4 regions of the Streptomyces sp. NPDC006872 genome follow, and region 3 is predicted to be linked to each of the others. Evidence: riboswitches for the same ligand, from Rfam matches in the RefSeq annotation. Region 3 holds a riboswitch; each other region holds the start of a gene.
The links. Region 3 has a riboswitch for cobalamin ahead of ABZ725_RS24830 (ABC transporter substrate-binding protein). Riboswitches for the same ligand answer to the same signal wherever they lie in the genome.
Positions count from the first base shown of each region.

Region 1: it holds a riboswitch for cobalamin, as region 3 does, so the genes downstream of both, ABZ725_RS32405 (CbtB-domain containing protein) here and ABZ725_RS24830 (ABC transporter substrate-binding protein) in region 3, are expected to answer to the same signal.
Region 2: it holds a riboswitch for cobalamin, as region 3 does, so the genes downstream of both, ABZ725_RS36245 (cobalamin biosynthesis protein) here and ABZ725_RS24830 (ABC transporter substrate-binding protein) in region 3, are expected to answer to the same signal.
Region 4: it holds a riboswitch for cobalamin, as region 3 does, so the genes downstream of both, metE (5-methyltetrahydropteroyltriglutamate--homocysteine S-methyltransferase) here and ABZ725_RS24830 (ABC transporter substrate-binding protein) in region 3, are expected to answer to the same signal.

Region 1 covers NZ_JBEYIL010000012.1:134,509-138,710, reverse strand. The annotation lists gene ABZ725_RS32420 (SGNH/GDSL hydrolase family protein) at 1-141, shown strand, start outside; gene ABZ725_RS32415 (acyl-CoA dehydrogenase family protein) at 230-1,408, opposite strand; gene ABZ725_RS32410 (CbtA family protein) at 1,582-2,343, opposite strand; gene ABZ725_RS32405 (CbtB-domain containing protein) at 2,369-2,590, opposite strand; cobalamin riboswitch at 2,626-2,783, opposite strand; gene ABZ725_RS32400 (hypothetical protein) at 2,852-3,268, shown strand; gene ABZ725_RS32395 (histidine phosphatase family protein) at 3,265-3,828, shown strand; gene ABZ725_RS32390 (ferredoxin) at 3,876-4,202, opposite strand, start outside.
Region 2 covers NZ_JBEYIL010000015.1:67,728-71,929, reverse strand. The annotation lists gene ABZ725_RS36250 (cobyric acid synthase) at 1-962, opposite strand, end outside; gene ABZ725_RS36245 (cobalamin biosynthesis protein) at 959-1,924, opposite strand; cobalamin riboswitch at 2,023-2,158, opposite strand; gene ABZ725_RS36240 (hypothetical protein) at 2,326-2,547, opposite strand; gene ABZ725_RS36235 (inorganic phosphate transporter) at 2,582-3,790, opposite strand; gene ABZ725_RS36230 (lysozyme) at 3,944-4,202, opposite strand, start outside.
Region 3 covers NZ_JBEYIL010000008.1:257,320-261,521, forward strand. The annotation lists gene ABZ725_RS24820 (CoA transferase) at 60-1,223, shown strand; gene ABZ725_RS24825 (citryl-CoA lyase) at 1,220-2,083, shown strand; cobalamin riboswitch at 2,144-2,349, shown strand; gene ABZ725_RS24830 (ABC transporter substrate-binding protein) at 2,391-3,428, shown strand; gene ABZ725_RS24835 (iron chelate uptake ABC transporter family permease subunit) at 3,425-4,202, shown strand, end outside.
Region 4 covers NZ_JBEYIL010000002.1:778,622-782,823, reverse strand. The annotation lists gene ABZ725_RS08490 (amidohydrolase family protein) at 1-1,000, shown strand, start outside; gene ABZ725_RS08485 (hypothetical protein) at 1,031-1,261, opposite strand; gene ABZ725_RS08480 (hypothetical protein) at 1,370-1,972, shown strand; cobalamin riboswitch at 2,104-2,334, shown strand; gene metE (5-methyltetrahydropteroyltriglutamate--homocysteine S-methyltransferase) at 2,501-4,202, shown strand, end outside.

The DNA.
Region 1 (4,202 bases), on a different contig from region 3:
GACACGTACGCCCCGTCCGCCGGACACGACGCCTGTTCCCCTGCCGGCACCCGTTGGATCGAACCTCTCCGGCCCAGCAGCCCGGCAGCCGTCGTCCACCCAACGAACACGGTGAACGAGGCATGGCCACCGCCGTCCTGAGCGCCATGAGGAACTGACGACACCCCAGCAGGACATAAGCCGCGGGTCACCGGCAGGGAGCCAACTGTAAATCCTCGTCACAAGCAGGCTAACGCCGTACCCGCGGCATCCCCAGCCCTATCCACGAGATGATCTCCCGCTGGATCTCGTTGTTGCCGCCGCCGAAGGTGAAGATCACGGCGGAGCGGTAGCCCCGTTCGAGCTCGCCGTGCAGCACGGCGCCCGCGGAGCCCTCCTGGAGTGCGCCGGGGGCCGCGACGATCTCCAGCAGCCAGGCGTAGGCGTCCCGGCGGGCCTCGGAGCCGTAGACCTTGACGGCGGAGGCGTCCTGGGGGGTGAGGGTGCCGTTCTGGAGGGCGCCGACCATCTGCCAGTTCAGCAGCTTGAGCGCGTCGAGCTTCACATGGGTCTGGGCCAGCCGGCGGCGCACCCAGGGCAGGTCGACGACCCGGCGGCCGTCGGCGAGCTTGGTCTCCGTCGCCCAGCGCTGCACGTCGTGCAGGGCGCGGATGGCCATCGTGCCGTGCGCGGCGAGGGTCACGCGCTCGTGGTTGAGCTGGTTGGTGATCAGCCGCCAGCCCTGGTTCTCGGGGCCGACCCGCCGGGAGACCGGGACCCGGACGTTCTCGTAGTAGCTGGCGGTGGTGTCGTGCGAGGCGAGGGTGCGGATGACCGTGCAGGAGTAGCCGGGGTCGGCGGTCGGCACCAGGAGCATGGTGATGCCCTTGTGCGGCGGGGCCTCGGGGTCGGTGCGCACGGCGAGCCAGACCCAGTCCGCGGTGTCGCCGTTGGTCGTCCAGATCTTCTGCCCGTTGACCACGTACTCGTCGCCGTCGCGTACCGCACGGGTCTTGAGGGCGGCGAGGTCGGTGCCGGCGTCGGGCTCGCTGTAGCCGATGGCGAAGTCGATCTCACCGGCGAGGATCTTCGGCAGGAAGTCCGCCTTCTGCTCGTCCGTGCCGTACCGCATGATCGTCGGCCCCACGGTGTTGAGCGCCATCAGCGGCAGCGGCACGCCGGCCTGGGCGGCCTCGTCGAAGAAGACGAACTGCTCGATGGGCGTGAGGCCCCGGCCGCCGTACTCCTTCGGCCAGCCGACGCCGAGCCAGCCGTCCGCGCCGAGCCGGCGGATGGTCTTGCGGTAGAAGCGTTTCGCGGCGACCGGGTCGATGTGCCGGGCGTAGGCGTTGGCCGGCACCAACTCGGCGAAGTAGGCGCGCAGTTCGGTGCGCAGCCGCAGCTGCTCGGGCGTGTGGTCGAGGTGCACGGCGCCTCCTGGCTTCCCAAGGCCGGTGTCCGGACGGTGCTTCCCGAGGCCGGTGTCCGGACGGTCCTGACGGCGCACACGGTAGAACGTGTTCCAGAAATTGGGAATGGGGAGCGCGACGCCAGAAGGGCCCCGGAGCGGAAGCGCTCCGGGGCCCTTCGACCGTGCGGTGATCAGTGAGGTACCGGAGTCGGCTGGGCCGTCACCGCCGGCTTCCTGGCGGCCTCGGGGGCCAGCAGGCGCTCCGCGAGCACCCCGAAGACCAGCCCGAAGGCGGTCCACAGGGCTGCCTGCACGGCGAGGGCGGCAAGCCGGTACTGCCACAGCAGGGTGGCCGGGAAGTCCGCCGGAGCCTCGTTGAACGACGGCAGGAAGGCGTACGCCAGACCCACGACGAGGACGAAGAACCCGCCCGCCGCCAGCGTGGCGTTCCAGTTGCCCAGGCGCGGCGCGAGACGCCTGCCCAGGACGACGGCGCCGACCGCCAGCAGCACACTGAGCACGACCATCAGGAAGTACAGCGTGGTGCGCTGGTTGAGCGTGTCGGGATCCCCGACGGCCGGCGGGTTGGCGGGGTACTTCAGGAACGGGACGACGTACACCGAGACCAGCCCGGCGCCCGCCAGGAGCAGCGCGCTCGCGCGCGGCCCGAAGCGGCCGATCCGGCCGAGCGCGAAGCAGTACGCCAGGGCCGCGATGCCGCCGAAGGCGACTCCGTAGACGAGGACCCCGGTGGACAGGCCCGCGGTGGACTGCAGGGTGCGGCTGACGAGTTCCTCGCCGCCGTGCTCGTGGGCGTGCGCCTCCTCGAAGGCGATCGCCTCGTCGACGCGCGGTTCGCCCAGGAAGTAGGCGACGAAGAGGGCCACCAGGCCCGCGGCGAGTCCCGCGAGCATGCCACGGACCAGGAGGTTTCTGACAGTTGCGGAGTTCATGAGCGGATGCGCTTCCTCTTCGCTGTCAGTGGCAGGGGAAGCCGAGCAGGTGGCGGGCGTCGTGCACCCACTCGTGGACGCCCTCGCCGGACACCACGGACGTGGCGCCCTGTTCGGCGCCGACGAAGTACAGCAGGACCAGCATCAGGATGCCGAAGAAGACCGCCCACGGGACGATCGCCCCGATCGGCAGCTTCTCGGGGAGGGCGGTAGGGGTAGCGCTCGGCTGGACGGCGGACTGCGCCATGGCAGGACCTCCTGGGGGAACTCGCGTCCCGGCTCGGTGGTGCACAGGACGACGGTGCGGGTCTGACTCACCCGGCCCGCACCTGAGATGGGGGCCCGGCACACAGTGGCGCGACCGTGCCGGGCTTCCACCGGCTTCCGCTTGTCCGTCGTCGATGTCGATTTCGTCGAGGACCGTACCGCGAAAGTGCAGTTCCGGCCAAGGGCGCATGGACGGGGTACGGGAGCGGGACCGCCGGCCCGTCCGGCAGGATGACCTCCCATGACGGGTGAGGAACCGAGGGCGCCGCTCGGACGCACCGGGCTGGAGACCGCCGAGCACCCGCAGGTCGAGAACGTGCCGCCGACCCGCGCCGCCCGGCACCGGATCGCCTCGGCAGCGGCTTCCGCGACGGTCGCCGCACCGGCGGACCGACCCGTTGAGGTCGACGAGGCCGACGAGCAGTGGCACCGACTCGCCGTCCAGAGCGGCCTGTTCGACGAGGACGGCGTGCGCCTTCGCGAGGAGGTCGGGCACCGGGCCGCGACGGACCAGCGGCTGTCCACGGCCTCGACCTCGGGGCCTCGGCCTCGGCCGTACGACTGCTCGACGACCCGCACAGTCACATCCGTGACGCGGCCGACCGACGCCCGCGACTGCCCGCCCGGGTACCGAGCACGAGAGAAAGGCCTCGCATGACGAGCAGGCTGGTCCTGGTCTCCCCCGCACTCACGGCCGCCCTGCGCGAGGCGCGGTTCGACGACGGCGGTCCGCTCGACGACGTCGGGCTGCGGCAGGCCCGGGCGGCCGCCGGGACGCTGCCGACGGCCGAGCGCGTCTGGACGTCCCCCACCGTGCGCTGCCGCGAGACGGCCGCCGCACTGGGCCTCGACGCCGTGGACGCGCCCGGGCTGGCGGCGCTGGACGCGGGCCGCTGGCGGGGCGAGGCACTGGCGGACGTGGGGGCTCGGGAGCCGGACGCGCTGGCCGCGTGGCTCACGGACCCGGCGGCCGCGCCGCACGGCGGGGAGTCGGTGCGGGCGGTGTGCGAACGGGTGGCCGCCTGGCTGGACACGGCCGCACTGCAGCCGGGGCGGACCGTGGCCGTCGCCGAGCCCGAGGTCGTCCGGGCCGCGGTGGTGCGGGCGCTGGGAGCGCCGGAGTCGGCGTTCTGGCGCACCGACGTCCCGCCGCTGACGGCCGTGGAGCTCAGCGGCCGGTCGGGGCGCTGGAACGTACGGATGGGCCGCCCCCTGTGAGGCGCCCGCGGTGAGGGCGTTTGCGGTGAGGGCGTCTGCGCGCGGTCTCAGACCAGCGTGCCGATGAAGTCCGTGCAGGTCGCGGCGCAGGCGCGGCAGGCGGCCGCGCCCTCCTCGGCTCCCGGGTGCTTGTCGAAGGCGTGGGCGCACTCCAGGCAGACGGTCCGGCACCACTCCAGTTGGGCGCGGATGCCGGCCTCGTCCATCCGGCTGTCCTCGGACAGCACCCGGCAGGTCGCGTCGCACACCTCCGCGCACATGATGCCCTTGCGTCGCACGAGTTCGTCTCGTTCGGTCCCGTCCGGGTCCACGTGGCTCGCCCGCAGCGCACAGGCTCGCGCACATTCGGTGCACGCCTGGGCGCAGGCGAAGCG
Region 2 (4,202 bases), on a different contig from region 3:
TCGCGCAGCCACTCCAGGGCCCGGACCGTGCCCCGGGTGCCGGGGACGACGACGAGGTCGGCGTCGGCGAGCTCCTCGGGCCGGTCCACGAACCGCACGACGACGCCCGGCTCGGCGGCCAGCGCGTCCACGTCGGTGAAGTTGGACATGAGGGGGACCGCGCAGACGGCGACCCGCAGCACGTCCTCGCCGACGGGCGGGGAGACGTTCGACTCCCGCACGGTCCCGCGCAGCGACACCCGAAGCCCGTCCTCCTCGTCGATCCCGAGCCCGTGCCGGAACGGCAGCACCCCGTAGGTCCGCCGCCCGGTGAGCCCGAGCAGCATGTCCAGGCCCGGCTCCAGAAGGCTCACATCCCCCCGGAACTTGTTGACGAGGAACCCGGCGACGAGTGCCTGATCCTCGGGGGAGAGGAGCGCGACGGTCCCGAAGAAGGACGCGAAGACCCCGCCACGATCGATGTCGCCGACGACGAGGACGGGAAGCCCGGCATTCCGGGCGATCCCCATGTTGACGATGTCGGTCCGCCGAAGATTGATCTCGGCGGGAGAACCGGCCCCCTCACAGATCACCGCGTCATACGTGCCCCGCAACTCGGCGAGACAGTCGAGAACGGTTCCCAGGAGTCTCTGCTGCCGTCCCCCGTGATAGCCGCGGGCGCTCATCTCCCCGACGGGCTTCCCGAGCAGCACGACCTGACTGCTCTGCTCGCCGCCCGGCTTCAGCAGCACGGGATTCATGAGCGCGGTCGGTTCGACCCGGCAGGCCTGGGCCTGCATGGCCTGCGCCCGCCCGATCTCGGCGCCTTCCTTCGTCACAAACGAATTCAGGGACATGTTCTGGGCCTTGAAGGGCGCGACCTTCACCCCCTGCCGCACCAGCCACCGGCAGATCCCGGCCGTGACGACACTCTTGCCGGCATCGGAGGTCGTGCCGGCGACCAGAAGACCGCCGCCCGTCATGAAGTACGCCCCTTCGCTTTCGCGTTCACCGTCGTGGCGAGAGCGCGCGCGGCGACGGTCACGCCGAGCGCGAGGAGGCCGACCCGGCGGGAGAGCCGCGCGGCACGTTCGATGTCCCGGGCGACGACGGGCCGCCCGGCCGCCGCGTTGAGCACGGGCCGGTGCTCGACCCGGCCGCCGTACGACAGGGTCCCGCCCAGCCGCACGCCGAGCGCCCCGGCGAACGACGCCTCGACGGGCCCGGCATTGGGACTGGGATGCCTGCCCGCGTCCGCCCGCCAGGCCCGAACGGCCCCGCGCGGATCGTCCCCGGCCACGGCGGCGAGCACAGCGGTCAGCCGGGCCCCCGGCCACCCGGCCAGGTCGTCGAGCCGAGCGGAGGCCCACCCGAAGCGCAGGTATCTCGGAGACCGGTGCCCGACCATGGCGTCCAGGGTGTTGACGGCCCGGAACCCGACCAGCCCCGGCACCCCGCCGACGGCCCCCCACACCAGCGCCCCCACGACGGCGTCGGAGGTGTTCTCGGCGACGGACTCCACCACGGCCCGGGCGATCCCGTCCGCGTCCAGCGCCTGCGGATCCCGCCCGCACAGATGCGGCAGCCGCTCCCGCGCGGCGTCGACGTCACCCGCTTCGAGGGCCCGCCCGATGCCCCGCGCCTCGCGGACGAGGGAGGAGCCCCCGACGACGGCCCAGGTGGCGGCGGAGGTGAGGACGACGGAGACGGCGGCGGAGGACCGTCCGCCGCGCGAGGCGGCAGCCCCCAGCCCGACGGCGCTCCCGGCGCACACCAGGGTGTGCAGGGCGCCCCACCCCCGATGATCCCGCCACAACACCCGCTCCACGCCACCCGCGGCCCGCCCGAAGGCGGCGACCGGATGCCCTCGGCGGGGATCGCCGAGGAACAGATCGCCGAGGAGGCCGGCGGCGGCGCCGTACGCGAAGACGCGATCGGCACGCACGGGCTCAGCCGGCCGTGGGGTCGGGCAGCGAACCGGTGCGGTACCTCAACGGCCCAGCGAGCATAGCGATATGTCCTCACTCAGGGTGTCCGCGCCCTGGTTCGACTAGACCGGCGGGGAGAGTTCCTGGCTCCCGGGGGCTTACTACCCCGGTGACAGTGGCGGGACCGCGCCGGATTCGCACCGGCTTCCTCTCCTACCGCCGTTGATGGCTCCGGCAGTCCACCACGGGCCCGGAACGGCCGTCAACTTGCCGTTGACCTGCGCGGGGAGAGTGTGCAGAACCCCACACCGCCACTACGACGGCCGCCACTCGCACCCGGCTCGCGGAGGAAAAAACGGACCGCCCTGTGCGGCTCGTCGAAGAGCCGCACAGGGCGGTGAGTGCCGTTGGCCGAGCGTCAGGCCACGATCAACGAGATCCCGTAGGCCACCGCAGCCGCGCAGGCGACGAAGCACGCGTACGCGCCCGTCACCGCGAGGGTGGCCGAGCCGCCCTCCGCCGTTGCGCGTTCCTGCCGCGACAGGCCCATGACGCCCAGGGTGAACAGGGTCACCAGACCCACGGTGACCACGAGGCTGACGCCGAAGACGGAGCCCAGGGCCGCCCAGTCGATCTTCATGCTGCTTCTCTTCCTTCGTACCGGGTGCGCGGGCTCAGACGGCCGGGGCCGTGGGCTCGACGGCCGTGGCGGTGGCTGCGGGGGACGGGATGGTGGCCGTCAGGCTGTCGGTGACCGGCGCCGTCGGGATCGCCGCCGGCTCCTCCGTCCCGTTGACGTTGGAGGCGTCGATGACCTCGCGCCGCGAGATCTTCCAGATCGCCGCGCTGGAGGCCACCAGGAAGATCGCGACCACCGCGGTGCCCCAGTCGCCCAGGTCGGTCACGGACTCGGCCAGCGCGCCGACCAGGGCCGCCGCCGGCAGCGTCAGGCCCCACGCGACGAACATCCGTGTCGCCGTCGACCAGCGGACCACTCCGCCCTTGCGGCCGAGCCCCGCGCCCATCACCGCACCGGAGACCGAGTGGGTGGTGGAGAGGGAGAAGCCGAGGTGGGAGGAGGCCAGGATGACCGTGGCCGCGCTGGTCTGGGCGGCGAAGCCCTGCTGCGGCTGGAGGTCGGTCAGACCCTTGCCCATCGTGCGGATGATGCGCCAGCCGCCGAGGTAGGTGCCGAGCGCGATGGCGAGGCCCGCGGAGAGGATGACCCAGGTGGGCGGATCCGAGTCGGGGGCCACGGCGCCGCCGGCGACGAGGGCGAGGGTGATGATGCCCATCGTCTTCTGCGCGTCGTTCGTGCCGTGGGCGAGCGAGACCAGGCCGGCCGAGGCGATCTGGCCGGCGCGGTAGCCCTTCGCCGCGGCCTTGCCGTCGGCCTTCTTGCCGAGGGTGTAGGACAGGCGGGTCGCCAGCATCGCCGCGATGCCCGCGACGATCGGGGCCGCGATGGCCGGGATCAGGACCTTGGTGACCAGGGCGTCGCCGTGCACCGCGCCCATGCCGGCCGAGGCGATGGTGGCGCCGATCAGACCGCCCATGAGGGCGTGCGAGGAACTGGAGGGCAGGCCCACCAGCCAGGTCAGCAGGTTCCAGAGGATGGCGCCGACCAGTGCGGCGAAGATGACCTCGGGCCGGATGCCCGTCTCGTCGACGAGTCCCTTGGAGATCGTGTTGGCGACCTCCACGGAGAGGAACGCGCCGACGAGGTTGAGCACGGCGGACATGGCCACCGCGACCTTGGGTCTGAGCGCACCGGTCGAGATGGTCGTGGCCATCGCGTTGGCGGTGTCGTGGAAACCGTTCGTGAAATCGAACGCGAGTGCGGTTACCACCACAATCGCGAGGATCAGCGAGAAGCTTTCCATTTACCCAGGCAATCGTTCGAAGTAATCGGCCGGTTGAACGTAAGTAACCTGGGTGAACGGAAGGTGAACTGAAGGGGGCTTGACGGTGTCCATTGGGGCGGGAGCGGGGCTCTGTTTCTTCTCTGTGCCGCCGGCGGCACAGACGCCGCACGGCTAGTCCCCTTTTGCGAACCTCTGCAGCCCGTCGGCGGAGCCGTTGAAGAGATTCTGGTCACCCGGCAGGCTGCCGCTGTCGGCGTACTGCCAGAAGGTCCACGTCGACCATCCGGCCGGCAGAACGCCCGCGTCGGCGGACCGGTAACGGGCGATCCACAGGGCGTGATCCGCGGCGAAGGCGCTGCTGCCGCCCGTGCACAGATTCCACCAGTGGGTCGTCGTGTAGATCACCGGGCGACGGCCGATGAGCCGGTGC
Region 3 (4,202 bases):
AAGGAACCACACTGGCGGACATTGGTCCGCCTGCCGGACACGGTGAAAGGTGTCGCTCGATGACCGTCACAGCCGGCGCCCTCGACGGGCTGCTGATCGCCGACTTCTCCCGCATCCTGGCCGGGCCGTACGCCACCATGCTGCTCGGGGACCTGGGGGCCGAGGTGATCAAGGTGGAATCGCCGTCCGGCGATGACACGCGCACCTGGATGCCGCCGGTCCGGGACGGGGTGTCGACCTACTACCTGGGCGTCAACCGCAACAAGCGCTCCCTCGCCCTGGACCTCAGGAACGCCGAGGATCTGCGACTGGCCCAGGAACTGGTCTCGCGTGCGGACATCATGATCGAGAACTTCAAGCCGGGCGGTCTGGCCCGGTTCGGTCTGGACTACGCGACGGTCCGCACGGACAACCCCGGGCTGATCTACACCTCGATCAGCGGGTTCGGCACGGCCGGCGGGGCGTCCCTGCCCGGCTACGACCTGCTGGTGCAGGCGGCGTCCGGGCTCATGAGCCTGACCGGGGACGCGGACGGTCCGCCGTACCGGGCGGGGATCTCGGTGTTCGACGTCATGACCGGCATGCACGCCGCCATCGGGATCCTGGCCGCGCTCAACCACCGCAACGCGACCGGGGCCGGACAGCACGTCGAGGTCAACCTCCTCTCCTCCGCGCTGTCGGGCCTGGTGAACCACACCTCGGCCCACGTGGCCGGCGGTGTCGTCCCGCACCGGATGGGCAACGCGCATCCCAGCCTGTTCCCCTACGAACCGCTGCCCACGGCCGACAAGGACCTCATCGTCATCGCGGGCAACGACGGCCAGTTCTGCAGACTCTGCGTCGAACTGGGCCTGGACGAGCTGGTCGAGGACCCTCGGTTCGCCGGCAACGAGGCCCGGACCCGCAACCGCGAGCAACTGCGTCCGCTCCTGGTCGCCAAGCTCGAACAGCGCCCGGCGGACGAATGGTTCAGGAGACTGTCCGCGGCGGGTGTGCCCTGCGGACCGATCAACCACGTGGACGCAGGTGTCGCGCTCGCGGCGGACCTGGGGCTCGACCCGGTGGTCGCCCTGGGCAGCGGGCCGGACTCCGTGCCGATGATCCGCAATCCGATCACCTTCAGCGGCACCCCGCCCCGGCACGATCTTCCGCCGCCCGCCCTCGACCAGCACGGAGAAGAGCTACGGGCCTGGCTCGCGGCGGACAAGGAAACAGATCGATGACCGCCGGACAGCCCCGACCCGACTCCCAGCGTCGGCCTCAACCCCAGCCCCGGTACCCGACCGGTCTCGGGACCTCGGACGCCGCCACCATCAGCCTCCTCGGGCAGAACCTGGCGGAAGACCTGATGGGCCAGGTCGGCTTCGGCGAACTCGCGTTCTGGCTCACCGCCCGGCGCCGCCCCACCGCGGGCGAGGTGCGGCTCTTCGAGACGGTGCTGGTCGCGCTGGCCGACCACGGCTTCACACCCACCGCGATCGCCGCACGCATGACCCTGTTCTCCGCGCCGGAGTCCGTGCAAGGAGCCCTCGCCGCCGGGCTGCTCGGCGGCGGCTCCCGCTTCCTGGGCGTCACCGAGGACACCGGCCGCTTCCTCGCCGAGGTGCTCGCCGAGGCGAGCGCGGCGGACTCGGCAGGCTCGGCAGGCAAGCCCCTTCCCGCCACCGACGCGGGCTGGGATGCGCTGGCACGAGAGGCGCTGACGGAACGCAAGGCGGCGAAACAGCTCGTGCCCGGCCTCGGCCACCCGGTGCACAAGGAGGGCGACCCACGGACGCCGGTGATCGTCCGCATCGCGCGTGAGGAAGGGGTCTACGGCCCTCACCTCGCCCTGTTCGAGGCCGTCGGGCGGGTGGCGCCGGACGTCCTCGGTCGCGCGCTGCCCCTCAACGGCGCCGGAGTGTGCGGAGCGGCGCTCGCCGATCTCGGGCTCCCCGTCGAGCTGCTGCGCGGCTTCGCGCTGCTCGCCCGGACGGCCGGACTGCTCGGGCATCTCGCCGAGGAACTGCGCCGGCCCATCGCCCCCGACATCTACCGCTCGGTCGACCGCAACGCCCACTACGACCCTGACGAAGCGCCGTAGGACCGACCGGGGGACATCGGGGGCATCGGGGGCACGTGGGGCGAGCAGGCAATGCCATGGTAATTTTCGAACGCCAGTCGTATTCGTATACGCGGTAGTACGCGTGCACGGGTCAGGGAATCCGGTGGGAGTCCGGAACTGACGCGCAGCGGTGAGGGTGACGGGCGGGGCGGCAACCACTGGACGACGGCCATGGCCGGGTCTGGGAAGGTGCCCCGCCGGGGTGATCCCGAGTCCGAAGACCTGCTGGCAGCCGACCGTCCGAACGGGCCCCGCGCATGGGCCTCGACGCCTAGGAAGCCGCTTCGTGCATCTGTCACGTCCCGCCCGCTGTTCCGTCCTGCTCCTGTCCGGGGCACTGCTGCTGTCCGCCTGTGGTTCGGGCTCGTCGTCCGAGGGGGCTTCGGGCGCCGGCGCGTCCGCGAAGGCCGTCACGCTGGACAACTGCGGGCAGAAGGTGACCGTCGGGGCCCCTCCGGAGCGGGCCGTCTCGCTGAACCAGGGCACCACCGAGATCATGCTCTCGCTCGGCCTGGCCGACCGCATGGTGGGCACCGCCACCTGGACCGACCCGGTCATGAAGGGGCTGGAGAAGGCCGACGCGAAGGTGCCGCGACTCGCCGACAACCAGCCGTCGTTCGAGAAGGTGCTGGACGTCGAGCCGGACTTCGTCGCCTCCTCCTTCGCCTCCACGCTGAGCAAGGGCGGAGTGGCCCCCCGCGAGAAGTTCGAGGAGCTGGGGGTGCCGACGTACCTCTCGCCCGCCGACTGCGAGGGCAAGGACAACAGCGGCGGCGGCGACGGCTCGCGGACCGAGCCGCTCGCCATGGACACCGTGTACCGCGAAGTGCGCGAACTGGCGCGGATCTTCGGGGTGGCGGAGCGCGGCGAGAAGCTGGTCACGCAGCTCGAGGGCCGGGTGGCCGAGGCCACGTCCGGCATCGACGCCGGGGACGCCACCGTCCTGTACTGGTTCGCGAACCAGGAGTCCCCCTATCTGGCGGGCTGTTGCGGGGCGCCGGGCATCGTCACGAACGCGCTCGGCGCGAAGAACGTCTTCGACGACAGCACACAGGAATGGCCGCAGGTGAACTGGGAGACGGTCGCCGACCGCAACCCCGACGTGCTCGTCATCGGCGACCTCACCCGTAAGTCGCAGACGGCCGAGACCGCCGCGCGGAAGATCGCGTTCCTGGAGTCCAACCCGGCGACGAAGAACATGGACGCGGTGCGGAAGAAGCGCTACGTACTGCTCAGCGGGCAGGCCATGAACCCCACGATCCGCACCGTCGAAGGCGTGGAGAAGGTCGCCGCGGCGCTGCGCGCGTACGGGCTCGCCGGATGACCACCGCCCTGCGGTCGCCCGGGGTCCGACGGCTGCGGGCAGCCGCCGGGGCGCTGCGGGGCCTGGCCGGCCCGGTCGCCGGACTCGCGGTGCTGGCCGTGTCCGTCGCCGTGGCCATCACCATCGGGCCCGCGGACATCGGCGTCGGCGACGTCTGGTCCACGGTCGCCTCCCACCTGGGCTGGGGCGCCTCGGACCTGTCCCCCATCCGGGACGGCATCGTCTGGAACCTGCGGCTGCCGCGCACCCTCCTCGCCGCGGTGTGCGGTGCCGGGCTCGCCGTGTGCGGGGCGGTGCTGCAGTCGCTGCTGCGCAACCCGCTGGCCGACCCCTTCGTCCTGGGGGTCTCCTCCGGCGCGTCGACCGGGGCCGTCGTCGTGGTCGTCCTCGGGGTCGGCGGGAGCGTCGTGTCCGTGTCGGGGGGCGCGTTCGCGGGCGCGCTCGGCTCGTTCGCGCTGGTGCTGCTGCTCAGCCACACGCTCGGCGGGACGACGGACCGGGTGGTGCTGTCCGGTGTGGCCGCGATGCAGTTGTTCTCGGCCGTGACCTCGTTCGTCGTACTGACGGCGGCCGACGCGGAGACCACCCGGGGCGTGCTGTTCTGGCTGCTCGGGTCGCTCAGCGGCGCCGGCTGGACCGAGGTGTGGCTCTGCCTGGCCGTGCTGGCGCTCGCCCTGACGGTGTGCCTCGGGTACGCGCGCACCCTGGACGCCTTCGCCTTCGGCCAGGACGCGGCGGCCACACTCGGGGTCGCGGTGGTCCGGACCCGGCTGG
Region 4 (4,202 bases), on a different contig from region 3:
CTTCTACCGCGACGTCCTCGCCAAGGCCGGCATCGCCGAAGCGGGCGGCCGCGCCCTGCCCGACTGGAGCCCCGAGGCGGCCCTGGAGCTGATGGACCTGCTGCGGGCCGAGACGGCGATCCTCTCCGTCTCCACCCCGGGCGCCGGCTTCCTCACCCACCCCGGCGAGGCCGCCGGTCTGGCCCGACGGCTCAACGACCACTCGGCGTCCGTCGCCGCCGAACACCCCGACCGCTTCGGGTGGTTCGCCACACTGCCCATGCCCGACATCCACGCGTCGGCGCAGGAGGCGGAGCGGGCCCTCACCGAACTCGGGGCGGACGGGGTCACCCTGCTCGCCAACAACCAGGGCGTCTACCTGGGCGCCGAGGGCCAGGACTCACTGTGGCGAGTGCTCGACGAGCACGGCGCCGTCGTCTTCGTCCACCCCGCCGAACTCCCCGCACCCGCCGTCGACGGAATCCCCCCGTTCGCCGCCGACTTCCTCCTCGACACCACCCGCGCCGCCTACCTCCTCGTCCGCAACGGCATCCCGCGCCGCTACCCGAACATCCGCTTCGTCCTCAGCCACGCCGGCGGCTTCGTCCCCTACGCCTCCCACCGCATGGCCGTCGCCATCGCCGCCGACACCGGACGCAGCCCTCTCGACACCCTGGACGACCTGCGCGGCTTCTACTACGACACCGCCCTCTCCGCCAGCCCCGCCGCCCTGCCCACCCTGCTCGCCTTCACCCGCCCCGGACACGTCCTGTTCGGCAGCGACTGGCCCTTCGCCCCCGCCCCCGCCTCCCAGTACTTCGCCAACGGACTGGACAGCGGCGTGGACCCCCGCACCCTCGCAGCCGTCAACCGCACCAACGCCGAAGCCCTCTTCCCCCGCCTGGCCACGAACCCGCCCAGGCGGGCATCTGCCCGGCCGCTCCCGGTGCGGCTGCGCCAGTCCGCCCAACGGGCCGGCGCCCGCCTCTTCTACAAGCTCATCCAGCCCGGAACCAACTGAGAGCCGGACCGGCACCCGCGGAACGCCGTTCTAGCGGCCGCGGTTCAGCAGGAGCCCGACTGCCGGGCGGCAGGGGCGGCCCAGATCGGCGCATCGCCTCTCGAAGTCGGGCGGGAGCCGGCCGCGTCCGAGCAGTCCGGGGTGGGCGGGGAACGCTGTGACGGCGGCCAGGACGAACAGCAGGGACGCCCAGGGCGTGTGGAGCTGGACTGTCGTCTGCTGTCCGTTGTGGATGTTGCGGAAGCTCTGACGTACCGTCAACTACTGGTGTGTCGTGGCCACTTTACTGACCGGGTAGGGCAATTGGCGGCAACCGGTGGTCTACTGAGGTACATGCCCCTTATGGACGATGAGCGGGAAGCTCTCATCATGGGTGCGGTCATCGCGGGAGGCGGGTCGGCGATCCTCCTCGTCGGCGGGCTCATCTGGGGATTCCCGTGGCAGGTGATCCTGCTCGTTGTGGCTTTCACGGTCGTGCTCGGGGTCGCGCTCTCCGCCATGACGTTGGCCGAGGTACGGCGTGACGCGGAGCGGCAGGCGCGCAGCCGCGCGATGCTGGCCGCGTGGGCGGGCCGCAACGGAGGACGTTGCGAGATCGACTTGGCCGCGCTCACCGCCGACGGGGAGGAGTGGAAGCTGCCGGCGAGCCCGCTCTTCCGCGGCGAAGTGCTGGCCGTGGTGCACCGGGACGGTGTCGAAGTGGGCATCGCCTGCTTGATCGTCGACGAAGGCCTCGAGGGGGGAAACAGCTGGTACACGGCGATCCTGGTCCGTCTCGCCGAGGAGCGGCCGCCGGCCCGACTGCGCCGCCGGGAGATACACCGACTGGATCTGCCGCAGGGCGTGGAATCGGTGGAGATCGGTCGCCAGGAGCTGTGCGTGCGGTACGCGGGCTGGCCTGATGCGTCACCGGTGCTGGACACGCGGGTCGACGCAGCCGTCCGCCTGGCGGCGAGCCTGCAGGGGGCGTGACAGGGCTCCAGCCTCGGGGAGGCGCGGGGGGGCGCTTCCCTCCCCCGGGCCGTTCCACACACGTCCGCCATGTGGCTCACCCCACCATCCGAATGCCGGACACCATGGGCCGCATCCCTGAAGGCCGCCGTACGGTGGCTGGTGCAGCTGGTTCGCCCCGTCCGCCAGGCGGGATGCGTCGCAAGAGGGAACCCGGTGGGAATCCGGGACTGCCCCGCAGCGGTGAGCGGGAACGACCGCCGTCATACGCACTGGGTCCACGAAGGGCCTGGGAAGCGACGGCCAGTAGGTGTCTCGTACGACTTCGTACGACCAAGACGTGCCCGCGAGTCCGAAGACCTGCCAACTGCCCGCACACGAACCACTCGTGCGCGGACATCCCGGTGACCTCGTGGGCGGGTCGGCGTACATACCGGACGGACGACTGCGCCGTACCCTGCGCAGTCGGTCGCCGTCCGGTTCGTCACCCCTTCGCGCTCGCGTCCCGTCGCCGGGATCTCAGGGATTCGTCTCGCGAAGGAGATCTCCGTGACCACCAAGCCCGCAGCCGCGGCAGCACGGGCCACCGTGTACGGCTACCCCCGCCAGGGCCCGAACCGGGAACTGAAGAAGGCCATCGAGGGCTACTGGAAGGGCCGCATCACCGCCGACGCCCTCCGGACCGCCGCCGCCGAACTGCGTGCCGGCAACTGGCGGCAGATCGCCGAGGCCGGCATCCACGAGGTGCCCACCGGTGACTTCTCGTACTACGACCACGTCCTGGACACCACCGTCATGGTCGGCGCGATCCCCGACCGCCACCGGGCGGCCGTCGAAGCGGACGCCCTGGACGGCTACTTCGCCATGGCGCGCGGTACCCAGGACGTCGCGCCGCTGGAGATGACCAAGTGGTTCGACACCAACTACCACTACCTCGTCCCCGAGTTGGGCCCGGACACGGTCTTCACGACCGACTCCACCAAGCAGGTCGCCGAGTTGGGCGAGGCCCTGGCCCTCGGACTCACCGCCCGTCCCGTCCTGGTCGGCCCGGTCACCTATCTGCTGCTGGCCAAGCCCGCCCCCGGCGTGCCGGCGGACTTCGACCCGCTGACCCTGCTGGACCGTCTGCTCCCGGTGTACGCCGAGGTCCTCGCCGACCTGCGGGCGGCGGGCGCGGAGTGGGTGCAGTTGGACGAGCCCGCCCTCGTCCAGGACCGCACCCCGGCCGAGCTGAACGCCGCCGCCCGCGCCTACCGCGACCTCGGGGCCCTCACCGACCGGCCCAAACTGCTGATCGCCTCCTACTTCGACCGGCTGGGCGAGGCCCTGCCGGTCCTGGCCAAGGCGCCCGTCGACGGGCTCGCCCTGGACTTCACCGACACCGCCGCAGCCAATCTCGACGCGCTGGCAGCCGTGGGCGGGCTGCCGGGCAAGCGTCTGATCGCCGGTGTCGTCAACGGCCGCAACATCTGGATCAACGACCTGTCGAAATCCCTCGCCCTGCTCGGCACCCTGCTCGGCCTGGCCGACCGGGTCGACGTGGCCGCCTCCTGCTCCCTGCTGCACGTCCCCCTCGACACGGCCTCCGAACGGGACGTCGACCCGCAGATCCTGCGCTGGCTCGCCTTCGCCCGGCAGAAGACCGCCGAGATCGTCACCCTCGCCAAGGGGCTGACCCACGGCACCGGTTCCCTCTCGGCGGAACTGACCGCGAACCGGTCCGACCTGGCCTCCCGGATGAACTCCCCCGTCACCCGCGACCCTGCCGTCCGGGCCCGCGCCGAGGCCGTCACCGATGCCGACGCCCGCCGCTCCCAGCCCTACGCCGAACGGGCCGCGGCCCAGCGCACCCACCTCGGCCTGCCGCTCCTGCCGACCACCACCATCGGCTCCTTCCCGCAGACCGGCGAACTGCGCACCGCCCGCGCGGACTTGCGGGCCGGCCGGATCGACACGGCCGGCTACGAGGAGCGGATCAGGGCCGAGATCCAGGAGGTGATCGCCTTCCAGGAGAAGACCGGCCTGGACGTCCTGGTGCACGGCGAGGCCGAACGCAACGACATGGTCCAGTACTTCGCCGAACAGCTCACCGGCTACCTCGCCACCCGGCACGGCTGGGTGCAGTCCTACGGCACCCGTTACGTCCGCCCGCCGATCCTGGCCGGCGACGTCTCCCGCCCCGAGCCGATCACCGTGCGCTGGACGACCTACGCCCAGTCCCTCACCTCACGCCCGGTCAAGGGCATGCTCA